Regions from separate parts of the Chelatococcus sp. KU-N122 genome, predicted to be linked through region 2. Evidence: riboswitches for the same ligand, from Rfam matches in the RefSeq annotation. Region 2 holds a riboswitch; the other holds the start of a gene.
The links. A riboswitch is a leader RNA that binds a small molecule or an ion and turns the genes downstream of it on or off. The one in region 2 is predicted to bind S-adenosylmethionine.
Positions count from the first base shown of each region.

Region 1: it holds a riboswitch for S-adenosylmethionine, as region 2 does, so the genes downstream of both, ACZ5PO_RS36905 (homoserine O-succinyltransferase) here and metX (homoserine O-acetyltransferase MetX) in region 2, are expected to answer to the same signal.

Region 1 covers NZ_AP043981.1:8,180,622-8,187,758, reverse strand. The annotation lists gene pcaD (3-oxoadipate enol-lactonase) at 1-207, shown strand, start outside; gene ACZ5PO_RS36925 (SDR family NAD(P)-dependent oxidoreductase) at 208-999, opposite strand; gene ACZ5PO_RS36920 (alpha/beta fold hydrolase) at 1,310-2,086, shown strand; gene ACZ5PO_RS36915 (LysR family transcriptional regulator) at 2,175-3,113, shown strand; gene ACZ5PO_RS36910 (NIPSNAP family protein) at 3,199-3,510, shown strand; SAM-I-IV-variant riboswitch at 3,562-3,669, shown strand; gene ACZ5PO_RS36905 (homoserine O-succinyltransferase) at 3,712-4,656, shown strand; gene ACZ5PO_RS36900 (MerR family transcriptional regulator) at 4,806-5,249, shown strand; gene ACZ5PO_RS36895 (VOC family protein) at 5,194-5,580, shown strand; gene ACZ5PO_RS36890 (baeRF11 domain-containing protein) at 5,741-6,859, shown strand; gene ACZ5PO_RS36885 (hypothetical protein) at 6,948-7,137, shown strand, end outside.
Region 2 covers NZ_AP043981.1:2,066,592-2,073,728, forward strand. The annotation lists gene ACZ5PO_RS09205 (prephenate/arogenate dehydrogenase family protein) at 1-360, opposite strand, end outside; gene hisC (histidinol-phosphate transaminase) at 353-1,492, opposite strand; gene ACZ5PO_RS09215 (chorismate mutase) at 1,771-2,655, opposite strand; SAM riboswitch at 2,875-2,952, shown strand; gene metX (homoserine O-acetyltransferase MetX) at 3,144-4,247, shown strand; gene metW (methionine biosynthesis protein MetW) at 4,277-4,933, shown strand; gene ACZ5PO_RS09230 (histidine phosphatase family protein) at 4,961-5,536, opposite strand; gene ACZ5PO_RS09235 (CbtB domain-containing protein) at 5,753-5,962, shown strand; gene ACZ5PO_RS09240 (CbtA family protein) at 5,974-6,705, shown strand; gene ACZ5PO_RS09245 (hypothetical protein) at 6,770-7,137, shown strand, end outside.

The sequences.
Region 1 (7,137 bases), 2.7 Mb from region 2:
GCGGACATCAGGCTGCCGGCATTGCTGATCGCCGGGCGCGACGATCCGGCGACGCCGCCCGCGCTGCTCGACGAGATCGCGGCGCGGCTCGCCGGTCCGAGCGAGCGCATCGATGTGGCGCCGGCCGCCCACATGCTGGCGGTGGAGCGTCCGGCCGAGACCGCGGCGCTGATCGCCCGCTTCACGCGCTCGGCCGTCGGTGCCTGATCACCAGGCGATGGCGCCGCCGTCGACCGGCACGATCGCCCCGGTCATGAAGCTCGACGCCTCGGACGCCAGCAGCAGTGCGGTGCCCTTGATTTCGTGCGGCCGGCCGACGCGCCCCATGGGCACCGATTCGGCGAAGAGCGCTTCCGTGGCCTGCTCGTGCATGCGCCCGCCGCCGATATTGGTCAGGAACGGCCCCGGCGCGATGCCGTTCACGTTGACGCCGAACCGCGCCAGATCGGTCGCGGCCTGCTTCACCAGGTTCACTACCGCGGCCTTGGTCGCGCTGTAGGCGTAGCCGACCATTGGGTCGGCTCGGAAGCCGGCGCTGGACGCGGTGACGACGATGCGTCCCCAGCGCTGCTGCTTCATCGGCACGGCTGCGGCCTGAATCGTGGCGAAGACGCCGGTGAGGTTGACGTCCAGCACCTGCCGCCAGCGCTCCGGCGCCACCGCGCCGATCTCGCCCTGGTCGGTGAACGGGCCGGGGCCGGCCGAAATGCCCGCGTTGGCGAAGGCGATGTCGAGCCGCCCGAGCCGTTGTGCGATCTCTGCAATGGTGCGGCCGACGGCTCCTGCGTCGGCGACGTCGAGCGCCAGCCCCTCGCAGGCGAGGCCTCGCGCCTTGAAGTCCGCCGCCACCGCGTCCGCGGCCTCGCCGCGCAAGTCGGCGAGGACGACATAAGCCCCGTTCTCGGCCAGCGCCTCGGCCATGGCGAGGCCGAGGCCGCTGCCGGCGCCGGTGACGATCGCCGTCTTGCCGGAAAGGTCGAACAGGGGATGCTGGGTCATGGCTCTGCCTTCACGAGGATCGCCGTTCCGATCCCACAGGCGGCAGGACGCGGCAATTCAGATTATCTGATGGCGGCATCACCACTTAGCTGATGGCGCTATCACGCCGCGCCAGAGCATTTCGAATCCGGAGCGCTTCTTTTGCGATTGTGTGAGTCCACCCAATCGCGAAGCGCTCCGGACGGATCAGGCCCGCTGATACGGTGGATCAGAAACCCTTACTTGCCGCCCGGCGCTTCGGGCTCGTAACTCCGGCCAACGTGCCGCCAGCGGGCGGAATGACCGCAACGCCGACAGCCGGAGCAAGCCGATGAGCCACGCCGTTTCCTTTCCCGAGATCCGCGGCACGCGCATCCGCTTGTTCAAGGGAGGCGCGGGCAGCCCCGCGGTATTCCTGCACGGCGGCGCGGGCCTGAGCGTGTGGACGCCGTTCTTCGAGGCGCTGGCGCAGCAGCACGAGCTCCTCGTGCCCGAGCATCCGGGCTTCGGCCAATCGGACAATCCGCCCTGGCTCGGCTCGGTCGCCGATCTGGCGCTGTTCTACCTCGATTTCCTCGAGGCGCTCGACCTCGGCCCGGTGCACCTCATCGGCAATTCGTTCGGCGGCTGGATCGCGGCCGAGCTTGCCGTACGCGATGCGAGCCGCCTGAAGAGCCTGACGCTGATCGGCCCGTCCGGCCTGCCCGCGGTCGGCGAGGGTGCGACCGACATCTTCCGCTGGTCCTACGAGGAGAACACCCGCAACCTGTTCCACAACCAGGCGATCGCCGACCGCATCCTGTCGCAGCCGCCGTCGCTCGAGCAGGTTGCCGTGGCGATGAAGAACCAGACGACGGTGGTGCGGCTCGGCGCTGCGACCGCGCTCAGCAACCCCGACCTGTCGCGCTGGCTGCATCGCATCAAGATCCCGACCCACATCCTGTGGGGCGCGCAGGACCGTCTTGCGCCCGTGGCGACCGCGCAGTCCTGGACGGCCGAAATTCCCCACGCCAAGCTCACGGTCGTCGAGGACGCCGGCCACCTGCCGCACGCGGAGAAGGCGGACGTGGCGGCAGCGGCGGCGACGGCCTTCCTCGCCGGGGTCTGAGCCCGCGCCGACTGCCTCGGGGCCGCGCACGCTTGTCGTTGCGGCCCGATGTGCGTAGCACTTCGCCGCGCAAATGCGGCGAGGTGCAATGGACATCAGGCAGATCCAGTACTTTATCAGGGTCTACGAGGAGCGGAGCTTCAGCCGGGCCGCCGAGAAGTCGCACGTCGTGCAGCCGGCGCTGTCGATGCAGATCCGCCGCCTGGAAGAAGAGCTGTCGACGACGCTGTTCGAGCGCACCTCCCGCGGCATCGAGCCGACCGCGACCGGACACCGGCTCTACGAGCTGTGCGTGCCGATCGTCCGCAGTGTCTCGGAGGCGAGGCAGGAGATCATCGACGTCGCCCAGGGGCGGCGCATCTCCGGGGTGATCCGCGTCGGAACGCCTCCCTCGGTGAACCGCGGCATCATGGGCAGCGTGCTGTCGCTCTATGCGGAGCGGTTCCCCGAGGTCGAGATCACCGTCATGGAGGCCTACAGCAACTCCCTGACCGCCATGGTGCAGACCGGGGTGCTCGACGTGGCGCTGGGCGCCAGGCCGGCCGAGAGCGGCAGCCTGGACTTCCGCAAGGCCTACGAGGACCGGCTGCTGCTGGTGGCGGGCGCGCCGATCAACGGCGACTCGCTCACCCCCTGCAAGCTGTCCGAGCTGACCGAGCTCAAGCTGATCCTGCCGTCCCAGTACAACGTGCTCGGCGCCACCATCCAGGACCAGGTGGCGCGCGGCGAGATCAAGCCGAAGCGCATCATGAAGATCGACGGCGTCATCGCGACGCTGGAGCTGGCCCGGCGCGGCGGCTGGGCAGCGATCTTCCCGGTCATCTCGATGGCGCGCGATATCGGCCGCGGCGGCCTGTTCCTCTACCCGATCATCGCGCCGAGCATGACCTTCGAGCTCTACGTGGTCACCGACCACCGCCGGCCGCCGTCGATCGCGGCACGAACCTTCATCGAGGTGCTCGAAGCGGAGCTGAACTCGATCGCGGCCCTGCGCGAGCAGTTGTTCCCGGACCTGCAGGCCTCATAACGCGATCTGATCGCGCCTATTAGAACACGTTTCTTGTCGGCGCCGCGCCGAGCCTCCATCGCTGCGAGCCATTGGAGGTGATCCCATGATCCACGACCTGCGCATCTACACGCCGCACGAAGGCAAGGCGGACGCGCTACGCGAGCGCTTCCTGCACCAGGTGCTGCCGATCTTCGCCCGCCTCGGCATCGAGGTGGTGCAGATCTGGCGCCCCGAGACCGCGCCCGACGAGCTCTGGTACGTGACGCGCTTCGCCGACGAGCCGGAGCGGCAGGCCCGCTGGGAGGCCTTCAAGACCGACGCCGAATGGCTCGCGGCCAAGGCCGCGTCCGAAACCGACGGCCCGTTGCTCAAGAGCCAGACGTTCCAGGTGCTGCGCCCGGTGCCGCCCGCCTGAGCTCACGGGGACGCCTCACCTTGCGGAAGGGCCGCCGGAGCACTACCATCTCGTCCGCATCAAGAGTTGGGGCGACGCCCAACGCCAACCTGCTGTCCGAGCAAGGTGGCGCTCCCTGCCAGGGAGGATGTGGCCGACCCGGCAACCAAACGGATCAGGCCGCACGCGTCCGCCCCCATATGTGGAAGGGCCGACGCGACCATGCCGATCAAGATTCCCGACGACCTTCCCGCACGACGCACCCTCGAAGGCGAAGGCGTGATCGTCATGCGGGAAACCGATGCCGGGCGTCAGGACATCAGGCCGCTGCGGATCGGGCTGCTCAATCTCATGCCGAACAAGATCAGCACGGAGACGCAGCTCGCCCGGCTGGTCGGGGCGACACCGCTCCAGGTCGAGCTGACGCTGGTGCGGATGACCGGCCATGTTCCCCGCAATACGGCCGCCGATCACATGGCGACGTTCTACCGGCCCTGGGACGCCGTGCGGGCCGAGCGCTTCGACGGCTTCATCGTGACCGGGGCGCCGGTCGAGCGGATGCCCTTCGAGCAGGTCACCTATTGGGACGAGCTGCGCCGTGTCTTCGATTGGACGCAGACGCACGTCCACAGCTGCTTCATGATCTGCTGGGCGGCGCAGGCGGCCGTCCAGCACTTCCACGGCGTGCCGAAGCATGATCTCGGCCAGAAGGCGTTCGGGATCTTCCAGCACCGCAACCGGGCGCCCGCATCGCCCTATCTGCGCGGCTTTGCCGACGATATCGCCATACCCGTGTCGCGCTGGACCGAAGTCCGCCGGGAAGACCTGCCGCGGGACGGACGTCTGACGGTCCTGGCGGACAGCGACGAGACGGGCCTTTGCCTGCTCGACGACCCGTCGTGTCGGTCGATCCACATGTTCAATCACCTCGAGTACGACACGCGGTCGCTCGCCGACGAGTACGTTCGCGATCTCGAGGCACAGGGCGGCGTGCCGCTTCCGAAGAATTATTTCCCGGACGACGACCCGGCGCGGCAGCCCGTGAACAGCTGGAGAAGCCATGCCCATCTGCTGTTCGGCAACTGGATCAACGAGATCTATCAGACGACGCCGTTCGAGGTGGCGCACATCGGCGCGGGGGCTGTCCCGACGGTCGAGGCCGCCTGAGGGGGGCCGAGAAACGCCTGGCGATGGCGGCAGGCTGCCAAGACGCCCCCTGGGGCCCTTGCAGCGCAGGCTCGGGCCGATCTCGCCGGGGCCTTGACCTTGCCGCTAGCGTGAAGGCGCTAGCACCTTCGCGGCAAGGACGGAACCCGATGCAGATTCAGGAAGCGGCCCGGCATCTCGGCGTCAGCGCACGCACGTTGCGCCACTACGAGGCGGCTGGGCTCATTCGCCCCACGCGCCGGGCGAACGGCTATCGCAACCTGTCGGAGGCCGACCTGCGGACGGCTGCCTGGGCCCGCGATCTCATCGCCGCCGGCTTCTCGACCCGCGAGCTGCGGACGCTGCTCGCCGTGCTCGACGGCGGGGCGGACGGGACGGCTTGCGTCGCCGCCCTGCGCGGCAAGCTCGCCCAGATCGATCGGCTCGCCGGGACCTTGCGCAAGCGGCGGCAGGCCGTGGCCGAACGGCTGGCGGTCGAGGCCGGCCGGTCGCCGGGCTTGCCAGCCTCGATGCCCCGAGAGACGGAGAGTTCATCCGATGCAGGTGCTCAACATTCTGGTGCGGCGCTATCTGCCACTCGACGGCTTCGATGAGGCCGTCGCCTTCTACGAGGGTCTGATCGGCCAAGAGGCCCGGCTGCGCTTCGACTACCCCGCGTACAGTCTTAAGCTGGCGCAGGTCGCCTCCATTCTCTTCGTCGCCGGCACCGAGGAGAGCCTTCGTCCCTTCGTCGCCACGCACGCCACCTTCATGGTCGACGACATCCAGGCCTTCGCCGCCCATCTGCCGACCGTCGGCGCCGCGGTGCTCGAGCCGCCCAAGGTGGTGCCGACCGGCTGGAACATGCTGGTGCGCCATCCCGACGGCATGCGGGTCGAATACGTCGAGCACCGCGACAAGCACCCGGCCGACCGGATGTCGTAGGCCTTCGCGCTCTGGTCCCGCATCGTCCAGCCCGCAGCCATCCACGTTCGACAACGGTTGTTGATGCCTTCGACGGCTTGACCACGGTCATGGCACCCCGCATGCCATGGCGCGCGCCATGGGAGCGCGAACGTCCACGGGTTAATGAAGGTCCTCCGTCATGCTCTACGTCGACATTCCGACTGTTGCCGACCTGAAGGCCCTGATCACGCATCGGGACGACGCGTGCGTTTCGATCTACCTGCCCACCACGCCCGTCAGCCGCTCCACGGCCGGCGATCGCATCGAGCTGAAGAACCTGGCCAAGGAGGCGGTGCATCAGCTCGAAGCGAAGGGCGCCGACAAGCACCGGGTCCAGGTGCTGGCGGAGCACCTGGACGACCTCATCGACGATGACGAGTTCTGGAGCTACCAGGCCCACAGCCTGGCCATCCTGGCGACGCCCGACAATGTCCGCACCTTTCGCGTCGCCAACGCGCTCAAGCCGCTGGTCGAGGTGTCGGACCGCTTCCATCTCAAGCCGCTGATGCGGGCCGTGACCTTCCCCAACACGTGCTACGTGCTGGCGCTGGCCGAAGGTGCCACCCGGCTGGTGGAGGTGACCACGGATCTGCCGGCGACGACCGTCAAGGTGGACGGCATGCCCCAGAGCGCCGCCGCCGCCGTTCACCGCGCCAGCGTCAACGACCGTTCGCCGAGCGGCCGCATCCAGGGGTCCGAAGGCCAGAAGGTGCTGCTGCGTCAGTTCGCTCGCAAGGTCGACGGTGCACTGCGGGGCCTGCTCGCCGGCTCCGACATCCCGCTGATCCTGGCGGCAGCCGAGCCGCTCGCGTCGATCTTCGCGTCCGTCAACACGTATCCCCACCTGGCGCCCCGGACGATCGCCGGCAGCCCGGTGGCGCTGACCGACGCCCAGCTGGCCGAGCGCGCCCGTGATGTGCTCGACGGCCTGTACCAGCAACAGATCCAGGCGCTCGCGGGGCTCTTCGAGACGCGCCGCGGCACCGGCCAGACCACCACCGATATCGCCCAGGCGGCCCGGGCCGCGACCCAGGGCGCCGTCGAGGTCCTGCTGGTGGACATCGACGAAGTCGTTCCCGGCACGGTCGGCGCCGACGGCAGCGTCACCTTCGCCGACCAGGAGGGCCCGGACAGCTACGGCATCGTGGACGAGATCGCCGATCGCGTCATCCTGTCCGGCGGCCGTGTCCTGGGGGTGCGCAAGGCCGATATTCCCGGCGCCGGTTCCCTCGCCGCAATTCTGCGCTACGCGGCGTGAGGGAAGAACGGGCCGGGGCCGTACGTCTTCAGCATGTCATGTCATGCCGGACCCTGCGCGCGTGACGGGTCCGAGGAGATTGTTCATGCTGATGTCGACGCTCATCCGGCCCGTGGCCGTCGCTGCTGTCGCCCTCGCCACGCTCACGGTGGTCCCCGGGTCCATGGCGCTCGCGGATGAGATCGTCCGCGTCCGCGGCACCATCGTGAGCTTCGACGGCACCGCCGCCCTCGCGGTGAAGACCCGCGAAGGCCAGGATGCGACGATCGCCCTGAAGC
Region 2 (7,137 bases):
CGGGGCCACCTGGGCGACGACCGAGGCCTTGACCGAGCCCACGTCGGAGACGATCGCACCCGGCTTCAGGGCGCCGGCGATCTCGGCCGCCACGGCGCCGCAGGCACCGACCGGCACGCATAGGATGACGATGTCGGCGTCGCGCGCCGCCGCCGCGGCGTCCGTGCCCACGTCGTCGCCGAGGCCGAGCCGTCGGGCGGTCTCGGCGGCCTCGGCGCTGTGATCTGCGATGGCGATGCGGTGCGCCAGCCCGCGCTGGCGCGCGGCGCGGGCGATCGACGAGCCGATGAGGCCGATGCCGACGATCGCCAGCCGCTGCACCAGCGGCTCGGCGAGCCGCTGTCCGAACCGGTCAGGCATGGGCGACACGCGCCTCCGGTGCCGGCGCCGTCCCGGCCTGGAACTCGGCCAGCGCGGCGACGAGCAGCCGGTTGGCCTCCTCGCTGCCGATGGTCATGCGCAGGGCGTTGGGCAGGCCGTAGGCGGCGACCGCCCGCACCACGAGGCCGCGCTTGACCAGGAAGGCGTCGGCGTCCCTGGCCGAGTGCCCGGGCTCGTCGGGAAAGTGCACCAGCACGAAATTGGCCACGCTGGGCGTCACGGCGAGGCCGAGCTTGCCGATCTCCTCGGTCAGCCACGGCAGCCAGCGGTTGTTGTGGGCGACGGCGGCAGCGACGTGGTCCTGGTCGCCGATCGCCGCGGCGCCGGCCGCGATGGCGGGCGCGCCGACGTTGAACGGGCCGCGGATGCGGTTGACGGCGTCGATCAGGTGGGCCGGGCCATAGGCCCAGCCGATGCGCAGCGCGGCCAGGCCGTAGATCTTCGAGAAGGTCCGCGTCATGACGACGTTGTCGTGGCGCGCCGCCAGCTCGAGGCCCGGGATGTAGTCGTCGCGGGTGACGTATTCGGCGTAGGCCGCATCGATCACCAGCAGCACGTGCGGCGGCAGGCCGGCGTGCAGCCGCTCGATCTCCGCCGCCGGCAGGTAGGTGCCGGTCGGATTGTTGGGGTTGGCGAGGAAGACGACCTTGGTGTGCGCCGTGACCGACGCCAGGATGGCGTTCACGTCGGCGGTGTGCCTGTGCTCCGGCGCCACCACGGGCGTGCCGCCCGCCCCCAGGATGGCGATGCGGTAGACCAGGAAGCCGTGCTGCGTGAACACGCCCTCGTCACCCGGGCCGATGTAGGCGTGGGTGATCAGGTTGAGCAACTCGTCCGAGCCCGCCCCGCAGACGATGCGGTCGGCGTCGAGCCCGAACTTGTCGGCGATGGCGCGGCGCAGGCGCAGGGATGAGCCGTCCGGATAGGCTTCCAGATGGTCGGCCGCCGCCCGGTAGGCTTCCACCGCGCGCGGGCTCGGACCCAGCGGCGTCTCGTTGGACGAGAGCTTGTAGACCTTGGCGGCGCCGGGGGCTTCGCTGCGGCCGGGGATGTAGGGGGCGATCGAGAGGACGCCGGGACGCGGCTCCGGACGGACCGGGCGAGGGGCCATGGTGAACTCCAGCTCTACGCGCGGCGCCGACGCTGTCGGCACGGCGCATCTTTGGTCACGGGCGTCTGGAGCACTTTGTGATCGGATCATCACATCCGATCACAAAGTGCTCAAGCGCCGGTAACCGCCTGCTTTAGCGCATCTACCCCGCCCTGTGACACCGCTTTTCACAGGCCGGGAGAGCTGACGCTTCGTCGCGGGCGGCGGATCCCGGGTGAGCCCGGCCCCGTTCGGGGGCGGGAGGCGCGTGACCCGCGCGGCGCCCGGCGCGGCCCCGTTCAGGCTGCCGGCGCGGGCTCTTCGGCGGCGCGGGCCGTCCTGTCCGGCAGGCGGAAGCGGTCGGCGTGGCTGCCGACCTCGGCGAGATCCGCCCGGCCGCCGGTGGCCCTGGCCAGGGTCTCGCGCAGCCCGTCGAGGGCCGTCGTGCCGGGCACGGCGATCAGCACCGAGAGGCCGCCGCGCAGGCCGGCGCTGCCGATGACCTCGGCCCCCAGGGGCGCGAGCTGGGTGTGGGCGCTACGTCGCCATCGCTCGACGTGCGCCGCCACGAGCACGGTCTCGCGCACGGCGGCGTCCGCCAACGGCTTGGAGACGACGAAGATGGGCGTGCCGGCCGGATGGTCCGGCCGCTCGATGAACGGCAGCCGGGCGATGATCTTGGGCGTGCCCGGCCCGGTAAGCGCCTCCCACCACGGGCCCGAGGAGGTGCCGCTGTCGGGGCGGAAGATGCCGACATCGCCGGCCGATGCGGCGACCGCCGCGATGACGGCCGCGGCGCCCGGATGGGGCACATAGGGGACGGTGAAGCCGAAATGGAAGCGGGCCGAGTCGCGCATCGGCCCATCGCCGGACGACACGTCGGCGTGCACGCTGAAGGGCGCCTGTAGGAAGGTGAACGTGGCGATGATGACGCGCCAGATGCCTTCGGCCGTGTCGAGCGGCAGAGAGCCGTGATGGCGGGCCGCGATCGCCCGCATCATCGCCGCCTCGCGGCCGGGGCGGAAGGCCGAGCCGGACGCCTGCGTGCTCTTCACCGTGATCAGCCGGTCGATGATCTGGCTGCGCTCGATCAACAGCGCGTGCATCTCCGCGTCGATGCGGTCGATCTCCTGGCGGAGCGTCGCCAGCTGGGCGTTGGCCGCGGGGCCGATGGGCTCTGACATGGCGGTCCAGTCTCGCAGGTTGCCGGAAAACGCTCCCGCGGCTTGTAGGCGCCTTTGGCGAGCGGAGAAAGCCTGCCCCTCCAGCCGGCGATCACCAGGGCCGGCCCGGCCGCGCTGCCTCGGCCCGGCGGTCATGTCGGCCACGGGCGTGGGGGGCGACGGCGAAGCCGTCGTCCGCTATAACGAACGTCTTGACGGGTGCACCGGCCCGGATTAAGCGAAGACCATCGTGGTGATTTGGCCGGCCGGCTTGCAGCCACGTTAAACAAATCGCTAAATGGCCGTGGACAGCTTCGTTGACCCGGCTCCGTTATATCGGCCGGGTTTTTTAGTGCCGTGGCTTGGCCCGGCAGCGCTGTCCGGGAGGCCATGTGGTGGCGTCTGCGCATCCGCTTCACGATCCCCGCCGGCTCGGCCCGGGCCCACGTGACGACGTTGCCGCGCCGGCCGCGGGCCCGTCGGAGGCCAATGCGCCATCGAGCCCGGTGATGGAGTTCGACGCCGGACGGCCGCTGGCCATGGATGCGGGCGTGTTGCTGGCACCCTGGCAGATCGCCTACCAGACCTACGGCACGCTCAATGCCGCCCGCTCCAATGCCATCCTGGTCTGCCATGCCCTGACCGGCGACCAGCATGTCGCCAACATCCACCCGGTGACCGGCAAGCGCGGCTGGTGGGAAACCCTCGTCGGCTCCGGCCGTCCGATCGATACCGACCGGTTCTTCGTCATCTGCGCCAACGTCATCGGCGGCTGCCTCGGCACCACGGGGCCCGCCTCGATCAATCCGGCGACGGGCGCGCCCTACGGCCTCGATTTCCCCGTGGTCACCGTGCGCGACATGGTGCGGGCCCAGGCACTGCTGCTCGATCGCCTGGGCATCGACAACCTGTTCTGCGTCGTCGGGGGCTCCATGGGCGGCATGCAGGTGCTGCAATGGGCGGCGAGCTTCCCCGAGCGGGTGTTCTCAGCCATTCCCATCGCCGCCGCCTGCATCCACTCGGCGCAGAACATCGCCTTCCACGAGGTCGGCCGCCAGGCCGTGATGGCGGATCCGGACTGGCGTGGCGGGCGCTACTTCATCGATGGCGTCAGGCCGTCGAAGGGGCTCGCCGTGGCGCGCATGGGCGCACACATCACCTATCTCTCCGAGGCCACCCTGCACCGCAAGTTCGGGCGCCGGCTGCAGGACCGCGACGCCCCGACCTTCTCCTTCGACGCCGACTTCCAGGTGGAAAGCTACCTGCGCCACCAGGGCGAAGCCTTCGTCGAGCGCTTCGACGCCAACAGCTACCTCTACCTCACCCGCGCCATGGACTACTTCGACCTCGCCGCCGATTACGGCGGCGTGCTGGCCAACGCCTTCAAGGGCAGCCGCACACGCTTCTGCGTCGTGTCCTTCACCTCCGACTGGCTGTTCCCGACGGCCGGCTCGCGCGCCATCGTGCATGCCCTCAACGCGGTCGCGGCATCGGTGAGCTTCGTCGAGATCGAGAGCGACAAGGGCCACGACGCCTTCCTGCTCGACGAGCCGGAATTCTTCGCCACCACCGGCGGCTTCCTCGCCGCCGCCGCCCGGGCGCGCGGGCTATGAGCGGCAGCACCGCCTCGGCCGGTCAGGACATGTCTGAGCCGTCGGCAACGCCGTCGCCGACCGTCGGCCGCGTCGACCTCCTGCTGGTGGCCGACATGGTCGAGCGTGGCGCCCGCGTGCTCGACGTGGGCTGCGGCGACGGCGCCCTGCTCGAGCTCCTGGAACGCGAGCGCGGCGTCGACGGGCGCGGCATCGAGCTGTCGCGCGAGGGCGTCAACACGTGCGTCGCCCGCGGCCTGTCCGTCATCCAGGGGGATGCGGACACCGACCTCGGCGCCTATCCCGACGATGCCTTCGACTACGTGGTGCTGTCGCAGACGCTGCAGGCGACGCGCCACCCGCGCCGGGTGCTCGAGCACATGCTGCGCATCGGCCGCCGCGCCATCGTCTCGTTTCCCAATTTCGGCCACTGGCGCATCCGCCTGCAGGTCGGCTTCGCCGGCCGCATGCCGGTGACGCCGAACATGCCGTTCGCCTGGTACGACACGCCGAACATCCACCTGTGCACGATCCGCGACTTCGTGGCCCTGTGCGAGAAGGCGGATATCGTCATGGAGCGGTCGTTCGCGCTGGATGCCCGCGGCGCCAGGGTGCGCGTCAATGCCCCCTGGTGGTTCTGGAACCTGTTCGGCGCCCAGGGCGTATTCCTGCTGCGCCGCGGCGGCCTGCCGGCACGGCGGAGTTGAGCGGACGGATGGCTGGGCTTGACCCGGTTATCCATCGCCAAACGGCCGCCCCACGGCGCGCAGGGTCCAGCGGGTGCCGTCGCTGCGCAGCTCGGTGATGCTCAGCGGCTCGATGTCGAGGCGCCAGAACGACCGCGACGGGGCGTCGAGCACGGTGAGCACCGCCGCCCGGATCACCGCGGCATGGCTGACCGCGAGCGTCGCGCCGCGGTCGGCGACGTGCCCGGCGAGCCAGTCCGCCGTCCGCCGCCGCAACGCCGCCAGCGATTCGCCCCCGTGCGGCGCCGCCTCCGCGTCGGCGAGCCAGGCCGCGAGGCCCTCCGGCTCGGCCGCATGGACCTCGGCCAGTCCGCATCCCGCCCAGCGGCCGAGGTCGAGGTCGCGGAGGTCCGCGTCGACCTGGGCCGCGAGCGCCATGGCGTCTGCCGTCTGCCGCGCCCTCAGCGCCGGGGCGGTGAAGGTTCGGTCGCTGCGCCCCAGCAGCGGCCGCAACGTTGCCGCCCGGGCGGCGGCGGCATCCTCCAGCGGCTCGTCGGCAGGAAAGGCGCCGCGCCGCGTCGCCGCGGTCGCGCCGTGACAGATCAGAAGCAGGCGTCGCGCCATGGGCCATCCGCTGTCGGCATGGGGTGTCGCTTCATTGACACGGGCCGGTCGCCACGCCTAGGCTCGCCGGGTCGCCCACAGTTGGAAGCCGGTGTGAATCCGGCACGGTCGCGCCGCTGTCATCGGTCAGTCTCGCCAGGCTGCCGTGAGTCAGTCCCAGCCGCGGGCATCCACCGTCGTTCAACGAACGGGACGCGTCATCCCGGGAGAGTTCCGATGTCCGATATCGCCCTTGCGCCGAGCGTCCGTCCGGTTGCCATTCCGCTGGGGCAGGTCCTGCCCTGGGCCGTCTTTGCCGGCCTGCTCTTCCTGCTCGCCCTCTATTTCATCGGCGCGGAAGAGGGGGCGACCTCGCTGCTCTCGGGCTCGTACGTGCACGAGTTCGTCCACGACGGCCGCCATCTCCTCGGTTTCCCCTGCCACTGACGGAGGGGGCCATGGTCGGCAACCTGCTCCTGCGCGGCATGATCGCCGGCCTGGTGGCCGGCCTGCTGGCCTTCGGCGTCGCCCGCGTCTTCGGCGAGCCGCAAGTCGACCGGGCCATCGCCTTCGAAGATCAGGCGAGCCAGGCGAGAGGCGACGCCCCTGAGCCCGAGCTGGTCAGCCGCGCCACCCAGGCCGGCCTCGGGCTGTTCACCGGGGTCATGGTGTTCGGGGCCGCCGTCGGCGGCCTGTTCGCGCTCGCCTTCGCCTTCGCCTACGGACGCATCGGCCAGCTCGGGCCGCGGTCCACCGCCGCCGTGCTGGCGCTGGGCGGCTTCATTGCCCTGGTGCTGGTGCCGATGCTGAAATATCCGGCCAATCCGCCGGCGGTCGGCAACCCGGAGACCATCGGCTACCGGACCGAGCTGTTCTTCGTGATGCTGGCGATCTCGCTCGCCGCGCTGTTCGCCGCGGTGGTGCTGGCGCGGCGGCTGAGCGCGCGGCACGGGGCCTGGAACGCGGCACTGTGGGGCGGCTTGCTCTTCGTCGCCGTCATTGCCGTCGCGCACTACCTGCTGCCCGACATCAACGAGGTTCCCGAGCAGTTCTCCGCGATTCTGCTGTGGCAGTTCCGCGTGGCGGCGCTCGGCATCCAGGTGGTGCTGTGGGCGACGCTCGGCCTGCTGTTCGGCGCCCTCGCCGAGCGCAGCCTGGCCGGCTCACGGCAAGGATTCGTTCCGAGGTGACGGGATGGCCGGCCGGCGGGGTCGCCTCCTGCCGTGACCGGCCGTGACGACGGGGATGCTGCCGGTGCCCAGGTCCGGTGATGCACGTTACGGACTAGGTGCACTGCTGCTGTGGCTGGCCTTGTGTGCGCCGGCGTGGGCCCATCACGCCAGTGCCGGCGCCGGCGACAGTGGCGCGGGCGGCCTGCCCATCCCCAACCTGTCGCACGGCGAGATGGCGGTCATCGCCGCCAACCGGACGGCGATCCTCGCCCTGGCGGCCAAGCAGGTGCCGACCGACCCGGTGTTCCGGCGGCTGCTCAACTTCGCCGCGCTGCAGCGCACCTATTGCCTCTGGGACCTGGTGCCCGGCAGCGTCAGCGACGAGGCGAGCCCGTTCAACGAGTGCTCGCACGCCTACCTCGCCGCCGTGCGCGCGCTGCTCCTGCACAT